2 regions of the Thalassospira sp. B30-1 genome follow, and region 2 is predicted to be linked to the other one. Evidence: riboswitches for the same ligand, from Rfam matches in the RefSeq annotation. Region 2 holds a riboswitch; the other holds the start of a gene.
The links. A riboswitch is a leader RNA that binds a small molecule or an ion and turns the genes downstream of it on or off. The one in region 2 is predicted to bind glycine.
Positions count from the first base shown of each region.

Region 1: it holds a riboswitch for glycine, as region 2 does, so the genes downstream of both, IT971_RS01595 (L-serine ammonia-lyase) here and gcvT (glycine cleavage system aminomethyltransferase GcvT) in region 2, are expected to answer to the same signal.

Region 1 is NZ_CP065232.1:339,201-346,203, reverse strand. Features, by position in the region: gene rsfS (ribosome silencing factor) at 1-244, shown strand, start outside; gene rlmH (23S rRNA (pseudouridine(1915)-N(3))-methyltransferase RlmH) at 326-784, shown strand; gene IT971_RS01605 (hypothetical protein) at 887-1,543, shown strand; gene IT971_RS01600 (dihydrofolate reductase family protein) at 1,550-2,083, opposite strand; gene IT971_RS01595 (L-serine ammonia-lyase) at 2,236-3,651, opposite strand; glycine riboswitch at 3,722-3,849, opposite strand; glycine riboswitch at 3,853-3,952, opposite strand; gene gpmI (2,3-bisphosphoglycerate-independent phosphoglycerate mutase) at 4,227-5,819, shown strand; gene IT971_RS01585 (murein hydrolase activator EnvC) at 5,797-7,003, shown strand, end outside.
Region 2 is NZ_CP065232.1:3,971,105-3,978,107, reverse strand. Features, by position in the region: gene ispH (4-hydroxy-3-methylbut-2-enyl diphosphate reductase) at 1-490, opposite strand, end outside; gene IT971_RS18685 (hypothetical protein) at 721-1,311, shown strand; glycine riboswitch at 1,548-1,671, shown strand; glycine riboswitch at 1,675-1,777, shown strand; gene gcvT (glycine cleavage system aminomethyltransferase GcvT) at 1,835-2,947, shown strand; gene gcvH (glycine cleavage system protein GcvH) at 3,039-3,410, shown strand; gene gcvPA (aminomethyl-transferring glycine dehydrogenase subunit GcvPA) at 3,414-4,769, shown strand; gene gcvPB (aminomethyl-transferring glycine dehydrogenase subunit GcvPB) at 4,766-6,262, shown strand; gene IT971_RS18660 (protein phosphatase CheZ) at 6,465-7,003, shown strand, end outside.

The DNA of each region.
Region 1 (7,003 bases), 1.2 Mb from region 2:
TGCAACCGGGTCATCCTCCAGACGGGTGGCGTCGATGGCAGAGCATATTGTCGAAAAGCTGAAAGAAGCAGGTCAGGGCCGTGCCCAGGCCGAAGGCAAGGAACAGGGCGACTGGGTTCTGGTTGATGCCGGCGATGTCATCGTCCATCTGTTCCGCCCGGAAGTTCGCGCTTTCTACAACATAGAACAGATGTGGGGCGTTGAAAATCCGGCGCTTAAACAGCAGGCGGCGCGACTGTATTAATACAGTCCGCCCCGGTTTGCCCTGACCACCGCGGGGATTGGCCATCGGTGGTCCCCATGCGGGCGGAGCCAGATCGGAAAGATGCAAATTACCCTTGCGACAGTGGGCCGGATGAAGAACGGCCCCGAGAAAGATCTTTTTGACCATTACGCAGCCCGCCTGCGCTGGCCCTTTGCCGTGCGGGAAGTCGAAGAGAAGAAAAAGCTGCCCCCCAATCAGCTCAAAGACCGCGAGGCGGAGCTTTTACTGGGCGTCATCCCCGAAAATGCCTTTTTGATCGCACTTGACGAGCATGGCCGCGAATATGGCTCCATCGATTTTGCCGCAAAGCTTGAAGGCTGGATCGATCAATATGCCGGAAATATCGCCTTTGCCATTGGCGGGGCCGACGGGCATGGGGACGCCATCAAAACACGCGCCAATACGCTTTGGTCACTTGGCAAGGCGACATGGCCCCATATGCTGGTGCGCGCCCTGATTGCCGAACAGCTTTTCCGCGCCCACGCCATCCAGACCAATCACCCCTATCACCGGGAATAATCCCCAAAGTCACCAAAAGCATTGGTTCCCCCACTCTTGGATAAGTTGTTTCAAAATTTGTCCATGGGTATTTCTCTATCTGTTTGAGTAGGGGAATTAACAATGCAAAACAGATACTTAAAGATTGCCGCCGTTATAGGTTTGGCAATGCTGACCGGCGCGTGCGCAGCTTCGCGTAGCGTTGTCGAAATTCAGGAACCGGCCAAAATTGAGAACCCGGCGACTGGGCCGGCCGTTAAAATCGTTTCGGTCGAAGACAAACGCCAATTCGAGATTGATCCATCAACACCGGATATCCCGTCGCTGTCGAATGACGAGATTGATGATGTCACCTTTACATCGCGTGCCTATGCCCGCAAACGCAACACCTATGGAATGGCACTGGGGGATGTTTTGCTGCCCGAAGGCAAAACTGTTGCCGATGCCGTCAACAAGGCAATCTCCAACGGCTTCAAACTGGCCGGATACCGTGTTCTTGAACCGGGGGACGCCGAATATGACAGCGCCGACGCCGTCGATGCCGACCTGATTAAGTTCTGGTCATGGTTCGAACCCGGTTTCTGGCAGGTCACGGTGCATAACAAGTCCGAAGTGACGTTGAAGGGCAACGAACTGAACAAGGGCGAACCGGTTACAGTCACCGACAGCTATCAGGAAAAGATGCAGATGGTCCTCGACAGCGACTGGCAAAGCAGTGCTGTTAATGCCCTACGCGAACTTTCATCAAAGATTGCCGAAAAACTGGAAACGCTTAAGTAACCGGCTTTAACGCAAATCATACTGCATGCGCACGACACCGGACTTGTAGTGCTCCGATGCCACCAGTTTCGGTGTCGTGCCCACAGCATCCCGGCCAAACAGCCGGATGCCATCTCCCAGAATTTCGGGGATGATGAACATTTCAAGCTGATCGACAAGGCCGCCAAACAGGAATTGGGTCACAACACTGGCCCCACCGACGATCCAGATATCACCGGTATCGGACCTGTCATCGCGAAGCTGGCTTGCCAGTTCCACAAGACTACCGCCATAGGCCTCTGTATTGGCCGGGCGGTTATCGGGCAAATCGCGCGATGTCAGCACAATCGTGCGGCGATCTTCATAGGGCCAGTCGCCAAATTCCATCACCTGATCAAAGGTTTTTCGCCCGATGATCAGTGTTCCCACGGTGCCCAGAAAGCCCTCGAAATTGAACTCGGCCGGATCGAATTGATCAAGCCAGTCAACCGCGCCATTGGCGCGCGCGATATAGCCATCCAGACTGACCGCGATATAGATGCGGAACAGTTTCTTTTTCATGCTTTGCCCAACCTGTTCGAGGTCTTTGCCCCGTTTTTGATTTCTCAATGATATCAGATTGCAGGCGCAAGGTGGCAAGAATCGGGCCGGATGAAAAACACCCCCGAAACGGCGGCTTCGAGGGTGTTTGGTCGGTATTTCAAACTGTCAGCTCAACATTCGACCACGTTGACATTGACCGCCAGCCCGCCCTGGCTGGTTTCCTTGTATTTGCTTTGCATATCAATGCCGGTCTGGCGCATGGTTTCGATCACCTTGTCGAGTGACACGGTATGCTGACCATCACCGCGCATTGCCAGACGGGCAGCATTGATCGCCTTGACCGCCCCCATGGTGTTGCGTTCGATGCAGGGTACCTGCACCAGACCGCCAATCGGATCACAGGTCAGGCCAAGGTTGTGTTCCATGCCAATTTCGGCGGCGTTTTCAACCTGTTCGGGCGTACCGCCCATGACGGCACAAAGCGCGCCTGCCGCCATTGAGCAGGCCACACCGACCTCACCCTGACAACCGACTTCGGCGGCCGAGATCGACGCACGCTTTTTATAGATCGAACCAATGGCCGCCGCCGTTAACAGGAATTCGCGTATTTTGCCCTGTGTCACATTGGCCCCGAACCGTTCATAATAGCGCAGCACGGCGGGAATAACACCCGCCGCCCCGTTGGTCGGGGCGGTCACGACGCGCGAACCAGCAGCATTTTCTTCGTTAACCGCAAGGGCATAAAGATTGACCCAGTCGATCACGGTCAACGGGTCCTTAAGCCCCGCTTCTGGCCGTTCCGTCAGCTCAAGGTAAAGTTTGCGCGCACGCCGTTTGACATTCAACCCGCCGGGCAGGATGCCATCGGTTTTGCAGCCACGCTCAATACAATCCATCATCGCGCGATGCACGCGGTCGACAAATTCCTCTGTCTCGGCAGGTTCACGCCAGCTTTTTTCGTTTTCGGCCATGACTTCGGCAATCGACAGCTTTTCCTTTTTACAGATCGCCATCAGTTCATCGGCCGAGGAAAAGGGATAAGGCAGCGTGATATTATCGCCGGAATATTCCGCCCCGCGATCATCGCCCGAGACGATAAACCCACCCCCAACCGAAAAATATTCCTGTTTGTGCAGAACAACACCGTCACGGTCAAAGGCGGTGATCCGCATGCCGTTGGGATGTTCGGGCAGGCTTTCGGTCATGTGAAACACAAGATTGGTTTCGCGGTTAAAGGCAACCGGATACGCGCCGTAAAGCTGTAATGCGTGATCTTTATCAATCGCATCCATCGTCGGTGCGATCCGGTCGGGATCAACCGAACGCGGTCGTTCCCCCGAAAGCCCCATGATCACCGCGGTATCGGTGGCATGGCCCTTGCCAGTCAGGGCAAGCGATCCGTAAAGATCGACAATTACCGAGCCGATTTTTTCCAAAAGATTCCGGGCTTCGAGTTCCAGACAGAACCGATAGCCCGCGCGCATCGGGCCGACCGTATGCGAACTCGATGGGCCGATGCCGATGGTATAAAGATCGACAACGGAAAGATTAACGTCTTGCGGACGCTGCTTATTTTCTTCGGTCAAATGGGCCTCCCACGGCTCTTTGTCATGCGGATCAATGCCACATGACGTTATAGAACCGGTGTCTTGCCCCCTCTGTCCCTTGACCTGAGATTGTGCGCCCTGTTGCCAAAAACAAAGAAGTCTTTGACGCCATGGCTTCATCCTTCGGTGGAAATATGGTGCCGGGCATTGGCCCCGTACCGCTTTCTCTCTCCAGAGCCTCAATCCGCAACGGTCCATCTGCCTGAGAGTTTTCGGGGCTATTGCTCCTTCGGCGCCGATCTGATCGCGGGATCAAAGCGGGCTCTCCCATCGCGGTTATTCGAGGTATCACCGTAACGCCCGAGATTACAGGCAGGTGATGATCCTTGTCAAAAAGCGACTTTGCAAGCGCACAAAAAATACCCGGTCGGAAGGCTGTTCAATACCGGCATTCATGATAGATTGCGCGTTGAAAATGCTATGATTGGCAGCGTCTGATGGCGGACCCACCGCGCCCGGCGTCTTTGTACGGATGGCAAAATTACCGGAAAATAACCATCTTTACCGGTAATTCAGCCTTTTACCTTATTTCGTGTACTTTACTTCGTGGGATTATGATTGTGACTGTATCAAATACCGTAAAGCGCCCGCGTCCGGTGGTGCTGTGCATTCTGGATGGCTGGGGTTATCGCGAGGAAAGCAAGGACAATGCGGTTGCATTGGCCAACACCCCTGTTTGGGACGCGCTTTATGCCAACAATCCGACCGGCTTTCTGAAAGCCTGCGGTCTTGATGTCGGCCTGCCCGAAGGGCAGATGGGCAATTCCGAAGTCGGCCATATGAATCTTGGTGCCGGCCGGGTTGTGATGCAGGAACTGCCAAAAATTGACGAGGCTGTCAAAACCGGTTCGATCGCCGATACCGATACCGTCAAAAAGGTTATCGCCAAGCTGAAAGAAAGCGGGGGTGTCTGTCATATCGCGGGGCTTCTGTCCGAAGGCGGGGTGCATTCCCATCAGGCCCATATGGCGGCCCTTGCCAAAATCATCGCATCGGCCGGTGTGCCGGTAAAAATCCATGCCTATCTGGATGGCCGCGATACCGCCCCCAAAAGTGCCGCCAAATTCCTTGAAAAATTCCGCGCACAGATTGGTGATGCCAATGTTGAAATCGTGACCGTCACCGGGCGCTATTACGCGATGGACCGCGACAATCGCTGGGAACGCGTCAGCCAGGCCTATTTCACGATGGTAAAGGGCAAGAATTACGCCGATGGCCGCACCGCTGAAAGTGCCGAAGGCGCAATCAGGGCAGCCTATGATGCCGACACCACGGATGAATTCGTTCTGCCGACCGTGATTGGCGATTATGCCGGCATGAAAGACGGCGACGGACTTTTGATGACCAATTTCCGGGCCGACCGCGCGCGTGAAATTCTGGCCGCGATCTGCGCACCGGACTTTGACGGGTTTGACCGTGGCACCCCGATCAGATTTGCCGTGCAGGCCGGTATGGTTGAATATTCATCCGACCATGCAAAATATATGGATGCGATCTATCCGCCGCAGGTGTTGCCAAATATCTTTGGTGAAGTCGTTTCCAGGGCTGGCATGAAGCAGTTGCGCATCGCGGAAACCGAAAAATATCCGCATGTGTCCTTCTTCTTTAACGGCGGCGAAGAACAGGTTTTCGAGGGCGAAGACCGTATTCTGGTGCCATCGCCCAAGGTCGCGACCTATGATTTGCAGCCGGAAATGTCGGCCCCGGAAGTGACTGAAAAGCTGGTGGCAGCGATCAGGGCTGAAACCTATGACGCGATCATTCTGAACTTTGCCAACCCCGACATGGTCGGCCATAGCGGCATTTTGTCCGCCGCGATGAAGGCCGCCGAAGCGGTCGATACCTGCCTTGGGCAGGTTGTTGATGCGGTTAAATCGGTGGGCGGCGTGATGTTCGTTACCGCCGATCACGGGAACTGTGAGATGATGGTGGATCCGGAAACCGGCGAGCCGCACACCGCGCATACGCTTAATCTGGTGCCGACCATTCTGGTGAATGGACCCGAAGGCGCGACACTGGAAAATGGTCGCCTGGCCGACGTGGCACCGACTTTGTTGCAGCTTCTCGGGCTACCGCAACCGGCGGAAATGACCGGCAAACCGTTGATCAAGGGTTTGAAAGGGAATGATGCGCTTCTTGCGAACTGATCTGCGTTCCAAGACCGCCCTGCCTGCGCTGGCTGTGATTGCAGCCATGATCGCGGGCGGGGCAACGCCGTCTTTTGCCCAGTCGCTACGCAAGGTCGACAGTCAGCTTGATAAACTTGAAAGCCAGTTGTCAGAGCAGCAAAAGCAGGAAGAATTCCTGGCGCGCAAATCGCGCGAACTCTGGACCGAGGAACAGGCGCTTCAATCCGAAGCCATTTCGGTCGCCAGACGCGCCCAGCGCCTTGAAACAACCCTGACCGATCTTGAAGATCAGCTTGCCGAACTTGAAGTGCGCGAAAAGCGGGCCGCCACCAGCCTTGAAGACAAAGCCGGGCAATATGCCCGCATCCTTATGGCCTTGCAGCGTTTGTCGACCACCCCGCCCGAAGCTGTGATCGCCCTTCCGACCAGCCCGCAGGATACATTGCGGTCAGCCATCCTGTTAAAGGCCGCCCTACCCGGTGTTGAACAGCATGCGCGCGATTTGCGCGCCGAGCTTGAAGAAATTGGCACCCTTCGCGAAGACATCCGAACGCGCCGCAGCGAAATGGCAGCCGCCACCAAAGAATTACAGGCAGAGCGCCAGTCACTGGCCGCCCTGCTTAACGAAAAGCGCAAACTGCGTTCGGAAACCGAGGCCGAGGCCAAAATGGCATCGCGCGCCGTCAATGAACTGGCGACCGAGGCAAAATCATTGGGCGATCTTCTGGAAAGCCTGAAAAAGCGGGCGGAAGGCGTTCCCGAACCCCGCATGAAACCGGAACGCCAGATCGCCAAGCGCACAGAACCCAAACCGGCCCCGGCCCCATCGACAATTGCCAGAAACGAGCCGCCCGCCACCCCTGCGGAAAAAACAGCCCCTGCCAGCAAGGCACCATCGGCAAATGATGAAGAGCTTTCTGTCGGCAGTTCGATCACGCTGGCACACGGACAATTGCGTATGCCCGCAAGCGGAAAGGTCGTTACATTGTTTGGTGAACGGTCCCGCGGACCGGACGGACTGGCGGTTACACATTCCAAAGGGATCGAGATCGACACACGCCCAAACGCGCAGGTCGTATCGCCCTTTGACGGCAAAGTTGTATTCGCCGGGCCCTTCCGTGGCTATGGCCGCCTCTTGATTATCGAACACGGCGAAGGATACCATAGCCTTATCGCTGGTTTTGATCGGCTCGACAGTGTGG
Region 2 (7,003 bases):
TTTCGGGGTTTTCGACCTGAAGGTTTTCGGCGTCTTCTTCGGTCTCGATCAGGGTCATGCTGCCCGGTGGCAACTGCCCCATGGTGCCGATGACTTCGGGATGACCGGCATGGCCGATCAGAAGGATATGTTTGCCATCTGCATGGTGGCGTTCCGCACCACGATGGACCTTGGACACCAGCGGGCAGGTCGCATCAAGATATTCAAGCTGGCGGCTTTCGGCAGCTTCGGGGACCGATTTCGGTACACCGTGCGCGGAAAAGATTACTGGCACGCCATCCGGGACGCTATCGAGTTCATCGACAAAAACAGCCCCCATGTCGCGCAGGCGGTCGACCACGAATTTATTGTGGACGATTTCGTGGCGGACATAGACCGGCGCGCCATACTTCACCAGCGCCTTTTCGACGATCTCGATCGCACGATCCACCCCGGCACAGAAACCGCGCGGGTTGGCAAGGATGATCCGAAGGTCGGCTTTGTCAGACATGATACGGGTCCGAATGTTCATGATGTGCGCCATGCGATGGCACGGTTATTCAAATGTCTTCGTTACATAACCTGCCAGCACCGTGCACGCAATGACAGACACCGTGTAAAGATGCATGTTCAGCTATGTCCGGCCATGTATTTAGGCCCCATGCCGCGATTTGAAACGGAAGCGGGTTGTGTCGCCATATCGGAGCGAATAGACTGCGCGCGGTTGTGCCCGGACCGGGCATGACAGCGAATTTGACCAGTTCTATAGAGGCTTGGATGACGATTGCGAACGGACTGCGGCGTGTTTGTGCATTGGGTTTGGTGTCGTTTGCCGGTTTTCTGGCGGCGTGCAGCAGCAACCCGTTCGAAGAGCAGCCGGTTCCGGCATGTCCGCGGGCCTTCCTGCCCAATGATACCGCCCGATTGGTGCAGTTCAGCGGTCAGGGCAAGGACCTGACCGATGTGATCCTTGAAGCCGAATTTGGCGGTTATCTGGGCGATTGCGGCTATGACCTTGATGACAAGATCCTGAACGTCGTGATCAGCCCGGTGATCAATGCCGAACTGGGCCCGGCCGCACAGGGGCGCAACGCAAAACTCCAGTATTTCGTAGCACTTAAGGACCCGTCTGGCGAGTTTATCCAGAAGAATCTGTTCGATGTTCAGATGGCGTTTCCGAGCAATTTGAACCTGGCGCGCTATCGCGACGAGCAGGTGACTTTGAACGTGCCGCTGGATGATGTCTGGGCCGGTCCGGACTATGAAATTTACCTTGGTTTCCAGCTAAGCGCCGATCAGCTTGATTACAATCGACGCTTCGGAAAAAATTAATAATCCGGCCTATTATTCATTTTTGGTGAATAATCAAATCCCGCCCGCCTCGCGTGGCGGGATTTTCGTTTTTGAACAAAAGTTCGTTTTCGGTAATCCTCATACAAAATAATGGGCATTTGCCGGAGGGGCAAAAAAAGGGCTTTTAATCCTCATACCAATGGATGGGGTGGAGAGGATATGATTTTTGGGGCTGGTCTGGTCGGATTCAAATCCGTATAAGGGGGCATACCCAAATGATCCCCGTGGGAGAGTGCCACGGTCTTGATCGATGTGCGTGATTACATCGATAGGGATTGCGCGGACGCCGAAGGAGCAACCACCCCGGAAACTCTCAGGCAAACGGACCGCGGGGAGATGGGACTCTGGAAAGCAGGCGGCATCGAACATGGATGTGCGTCTCGCCGAAGATGTAAGCAGACCGGTATTCAAACCGGCTGTGATTCTTTCAGGCTCCAAGACAGAGGGGGACGTGGTTGGCCACTGGTCGGCTATGTTTCGCAACGACTGTCTGGAGACCTTGATGGCCGATCATCAAACCGAACTGCTGAAAACCGCCCTTTATGATTTGCATGTGGAACTGGGTGCCAAGATGGTGCCGTTCGCCGGTTATGACATGCCGGTGCAATATCCGTTGGGGGTGAAGGGCGAACATCTGCATACCCGCGCGAAGGCCGGTCTGTTTGATGTTTCGCATATGGGGCAGGTCCGCCTGACCGGCGAAAATCGCGTGGCCGAGCTTGAAAAGCTGGTGCCCGGTGATATCGCGATCCTCAAACCCGGCCGCACCCGTTATTCCGCCTTTACCAATGACGATGGCACGATTTTGGATGATCTGATGATCACCAATGCGGGCGACAGCCTGTTTCTGGTGATCAATGCCGCGTGCAAGGATGATGACATTGTCCATATGCGGGCCAATCTGGATAACGGTGTCGAGCTGATCGAGATTGATGACCGCGCGTTGATGGCCTTGCAGGGCCCGGACGCCGCCCGCGTGCTGGCGCGGTTTGCACCCTCGGTTGCCGATATGAAATTCATGAGCTTTGCCGAGATCGATATTGCCGGTATCGCGTGCTTTGTTACCCGGTCGGGCTATACCGGCGAAGACGGGTATGAGATTTCCGTGCCGAACGAGCGCGCCGAAGAGCTGGCGCGCAAGTTGTTGGCCGAGGAAGAGGTCGAGGCGATTGGCCTTGGCGCGCGTGATTCGCTGCGTCTTGAAGCTGGTCTTTGCCTGTATGGCAACGATATCGATACCACGACCACCCCGGTCGAAGGCGACCTTAACTGGATCATCAACAAGCGTCGTCGCGAAGAAGGCGGGTTCAAGGGGGCGGATGTCATCCTTGATCAGCTTGCCAATGGCGCGGATCGCAAACGTGTCGGGATCAAACCCGAAGGCAAGGCCCCGGCGCGTGAACATACGCCGGTCTTGAACAGTGACGGCGAAGAAATTGGCGAAATCACCAGCGGTGGTTTCGGCCCGACCGTGGATGGCCCGATTGCGATGGGATATGTCGCAATTGAATTTGCCGCCCCGGGTACCAAAGTCGATCTGATGGTGCGCGGCAAGGCACGCCCGGCGGAAATCGTCGAACTGCCGTTTGCGGCACATCGTTACTATCGCGGCTGATCATCAGAAAAAAAAGAGTTCGGGCAGCGTTTGCGGCCCGCAAAAGATACCGAGATTTTAGAGACAACTGATCTTACAGGGACGAATTACCATGGCTAAAAAATTCTCGCAGGAACATGAATGGGTTGAATATGAAGACGGTGTCGCGACCGTTGGCATTACCGATTACGCCCAGCAGTCGCTTGGCGATATCGTTTATGTCGAGCTGCCGGAAGTTGGCAAAAAGCTGACCAAGGATGGCGATGCGGCGGTTGTCGAATCGGTCAAGGCCGCCAGCGACGTTTATGCGCCGCTTGATGGTGTCGTTGTCGAAGCCAACGAAGAACTTGATGACAATCCGGCACTGGTGAACGAAGCCCCGGAAAGCGATGGCTGGTTCTTCCGCATGGAACTTTCCGATGAGTCCCAGCTTGATGAGCTGATGGACGAAGCTGCGTATAAAGACTTTGTCGAAGGCCTTTAAGATATGCGTTATCTTCCGCTAACCAAGGCGGATCGCGCCTCGATGCTTGAAACCATCGGGGCAAAGTCCGTTGATGAATTATATAGCGACGTGCCCGAAGGCGCGCTGCTGTCCGAGCCGGTCGATCTGCCCCATCATCTGGGCGAATTGCAGGTCGAACGCGACATGGCGAAAATGGCCGCCAAAAACATGGGCACGGCCAGCGTGCCGAGCTTCCTGGGTGCGGGGGCGTATCGCCACCATGTTCCGGCCACGGTCGATTACATCATCCAGCGTGGTGAATTCCTGACGGCCTATACCCCCTATCAGCCGGAAATCGCGCAGGGTACGTTGCAGTATCTGTTCGAATTCCAGACCCAGGTGGCATCGATCACCGGCATGGATGTGGCCAACGCATCGATGTGGGACGGGGCAACGTCGTGCGCGGAAGCCGTTCTGATGGCGTGCCGCGCAACACGGCGCAAGAAAGCGGTTCTGTCGGGTGGTCTGCATCCGCATTACCGTGAAGTCACGGAAACCTATTGCCAGTATAGCGATACCGAAGTTGCCGGTCGCGACGGGCACCCGGAAAAGCAGGCAACCGCCGACGAGCTTGACGATCTGATTGATGATCAGACCGCCTGCGTCGTGGTCCAGTATCCAGACGTTTTCGGCCGTATTCAGGACCACACGAAGCTTGCGGATGCGTGCCATGCCAAGGGTGCGCTTCTGATCGTGGTCTTTACCGAGGCGATGGCGTTTGGCGCGGTCAAATCGCCGGGCAGCTTTGGCGCGGACATCGTCTGCGGCGAAGGCCAGTCGATTGGTAACAACCTGAACTATGGCGGGCCATATGTTGGTCTGTTTGCCACGACCAGCAAACTGGTACGCCAGATGCCCGGTCGCCTGTGTGGTGAAACGGTTGATCAGGACGGCAAGCGCGGTTTTGTTCTGACGCTTTCGACCCGTGAACAACATATCCGCCGCGAAAAGGCGACATCGAACATCTGCACCAATTCCGGTCTGTGTTCGTTGGCCTTTACGGTGCATATGAGCCTTCTGGGGGAAGACGGGTATCGTGGTGTGGCAACGCTTAACCATGAAACCGCCTGCAAGACCGCCGATGCGATTGATGCGGTACCGGGTGCGGAAGTTGTCAATGACAGCTTCTTTAACGAGTTCACCGTCAAGCTTGCCAAACCGGCAGCCGAGGTGGTCGAGGCACTGGTTGCCAAGGGTATCCTTGGTGGCGTTCCGTTGTCGCGCCTGTATCCGAACCGTGACGATCTGGACCATTACATGCTGGTGGCGGCGACCGAAACCAACACCGACGAAGACATCGCGGACCTTGCGTCTGCATTGAAGGAGGTGCTGGCATGAGCTTTACCACCCATACCGGTAACCGCGGCCTCGTTCTTGAGGAGAAGCTGATTTTCGAACAGGGCGAACCGGGTCGTACCGGTGTTGACCTTCCGAAGCCAGCGGGCATCAAATCACGCCTTGGCGGCCTTGATCGCGATAGCGATGTTGGTTTGCCGGGCCTGTCCGAGCCGCAGGTGGTGCGTCATTTCACGCGCCTGTCGCAAAAAAACTTTGGCATTGATTCCGGCTTCTTCCCGCTGGGTTCGTGCACGATGAAACACAACCCGCGCCTGAACGAAAAGGTTGCGCGTATGCCCGGTCTTGCCGACCTGCATCCGATGCAGCCCGAAAGCACGGTGCAGGGGGCGCTTGAACTGATTGACAGTTGCGCGCACTGGTTGCTGGTTCTGACCGGGATGCCCGCCGTTTCCATGTCGCCCGCAGCGGGTGCGCAGGGTGAACTTTGCGGCATGATGGCGATCCGTGCGGCCCTTGATGCGCGCGGTGAAAACCGTCGTCGTGTTCTGGTGCCGGAATCAGCCCACGGGACCAACCCGGCAACGGCCGCGGCATGTGGTTTCACGGTTGATTCGATCCCGGCCACCGAAGATGGCCGTGTGGACCTTGCCGCGTTCGAAGCCAAGCTTGGCGACGATGTGGCGGGTATCATGCTGACCAACCCGAATACCTGCGGGCTGTTTGAGCGCGACGTTCGCAAGATTGCCGATCTGGTCCATGCGGCCGGTGGGTATTTCTATTGCGACGGGGCGAACTTCAACGCGATTGTCGGACGGGTGCGCCCGGCCGATCTTGGCATTGATGCGATGCATATCAACCTGCACAAGACCTTTTCGACCCCGCATGGCGGCGGTGGACCGGGTTCGGGTCCGGTTGTGTTTTCCGACGCACTGGCCCCGTTTGCACCGATCCCCTATGTCGTGCGCAAGGGCGAGAAATTCCATCTGGTGGAAACCGCCGAAGAACAGGATGGCAAAAAGCCGTTCGGTCGTCTGAAAGGCTTCCACGGTCAGATGGGCATGTTCATTCGGGCGCTGTCTTATATGAAAAGCCATGGCGCGGATGGATTGCGTCAGGCATCGGGCGATGCGGTGCTGAATGCCAACTATCTTCTGGCGCGTCTGAAAGACAAGCTGAGCGTGGCATTCCCCGGCTATTGCATGCACGAAGCGCTGTTTGACGATGATTTCCTGAAAGATACCGGTGTTTCGACGCTGGATCTGGCGAAGGCGATCATAGACGAGGGCTTCCACCCGATGACCATGTATTTCCCGCTGGTGGTGCATGGCGCGCTTTTGATCGAGCCGACGGAAACCGAAACCAAGGAATCGATTGATCAGTTCTGCGATGCGGTGCTGGCATTGGTGGCCAAGGCAGAATCGGGCGATGCGGAATTCTTTAAAAATGCGCCGTATCTGACACCGCGTCGTCGTCTTGACGAAACGGCAGCGGCAAGAAAGCCGGTTCTGCGCTGGATGCCTGAAACTGCTTGATTTGCAACGCAACATAACCTTTTTGCGCACCCCGGTCATCTGGCCGGGGTGTTCTTTTTCAAAGGCTTGTTCTTGAAACCCATTGGACTTGTAGCAATCTGGACCCTTATACTCGTTTTAATGTGATCATCTGACCACGGGGGTGGGTGATCGGGGGAACAGGGATCGGGTCAAGCCCGTTGCCGGAGGATTGAAGTCAGCCATGACACGTCGCGTGCAGAAGGTTTTCACCGCAGAACGCCGTTTAAAAGAACGTTCGGGTGGTGTGGTGGAAGATTGGTCGGATTCCTTTTTCGATCCGACGCTTGAAACCGGTATGGGTGCAGGTGCGCCATTGCCAGCGCCGAAACCGGCTGCGACCGTTGAGGCATCCGGGATCAATCAGGCTGTACTTGATGAAATTCGTGCCCTGAGGTCGGAAGTCGCCCAACTGCGCGATGCGGTGCGTGCCGGTGGCAGTATTGATGCCGCCCATATCGCACCGGCATCGGATGGTGATGCGATGGATGTATTGCCCGATCCGGTCAGCAGCAATTTTACCCATAGCAATCGTCCGGGTGCGTCGGAACCGGACAAAGACGACCTTGAACTGATCCGCAAGCAGATCGAGGAAATGAACGAACATATTCACAGGGCGAAGATGCAGATCGCGTCGCTGCGTCATCCGAAGGCCGAGGATGACCGCCTTGTCAGTGCGACCACCGAACTTGATGCGATCATCAAGGATACGGAAATGGCAAC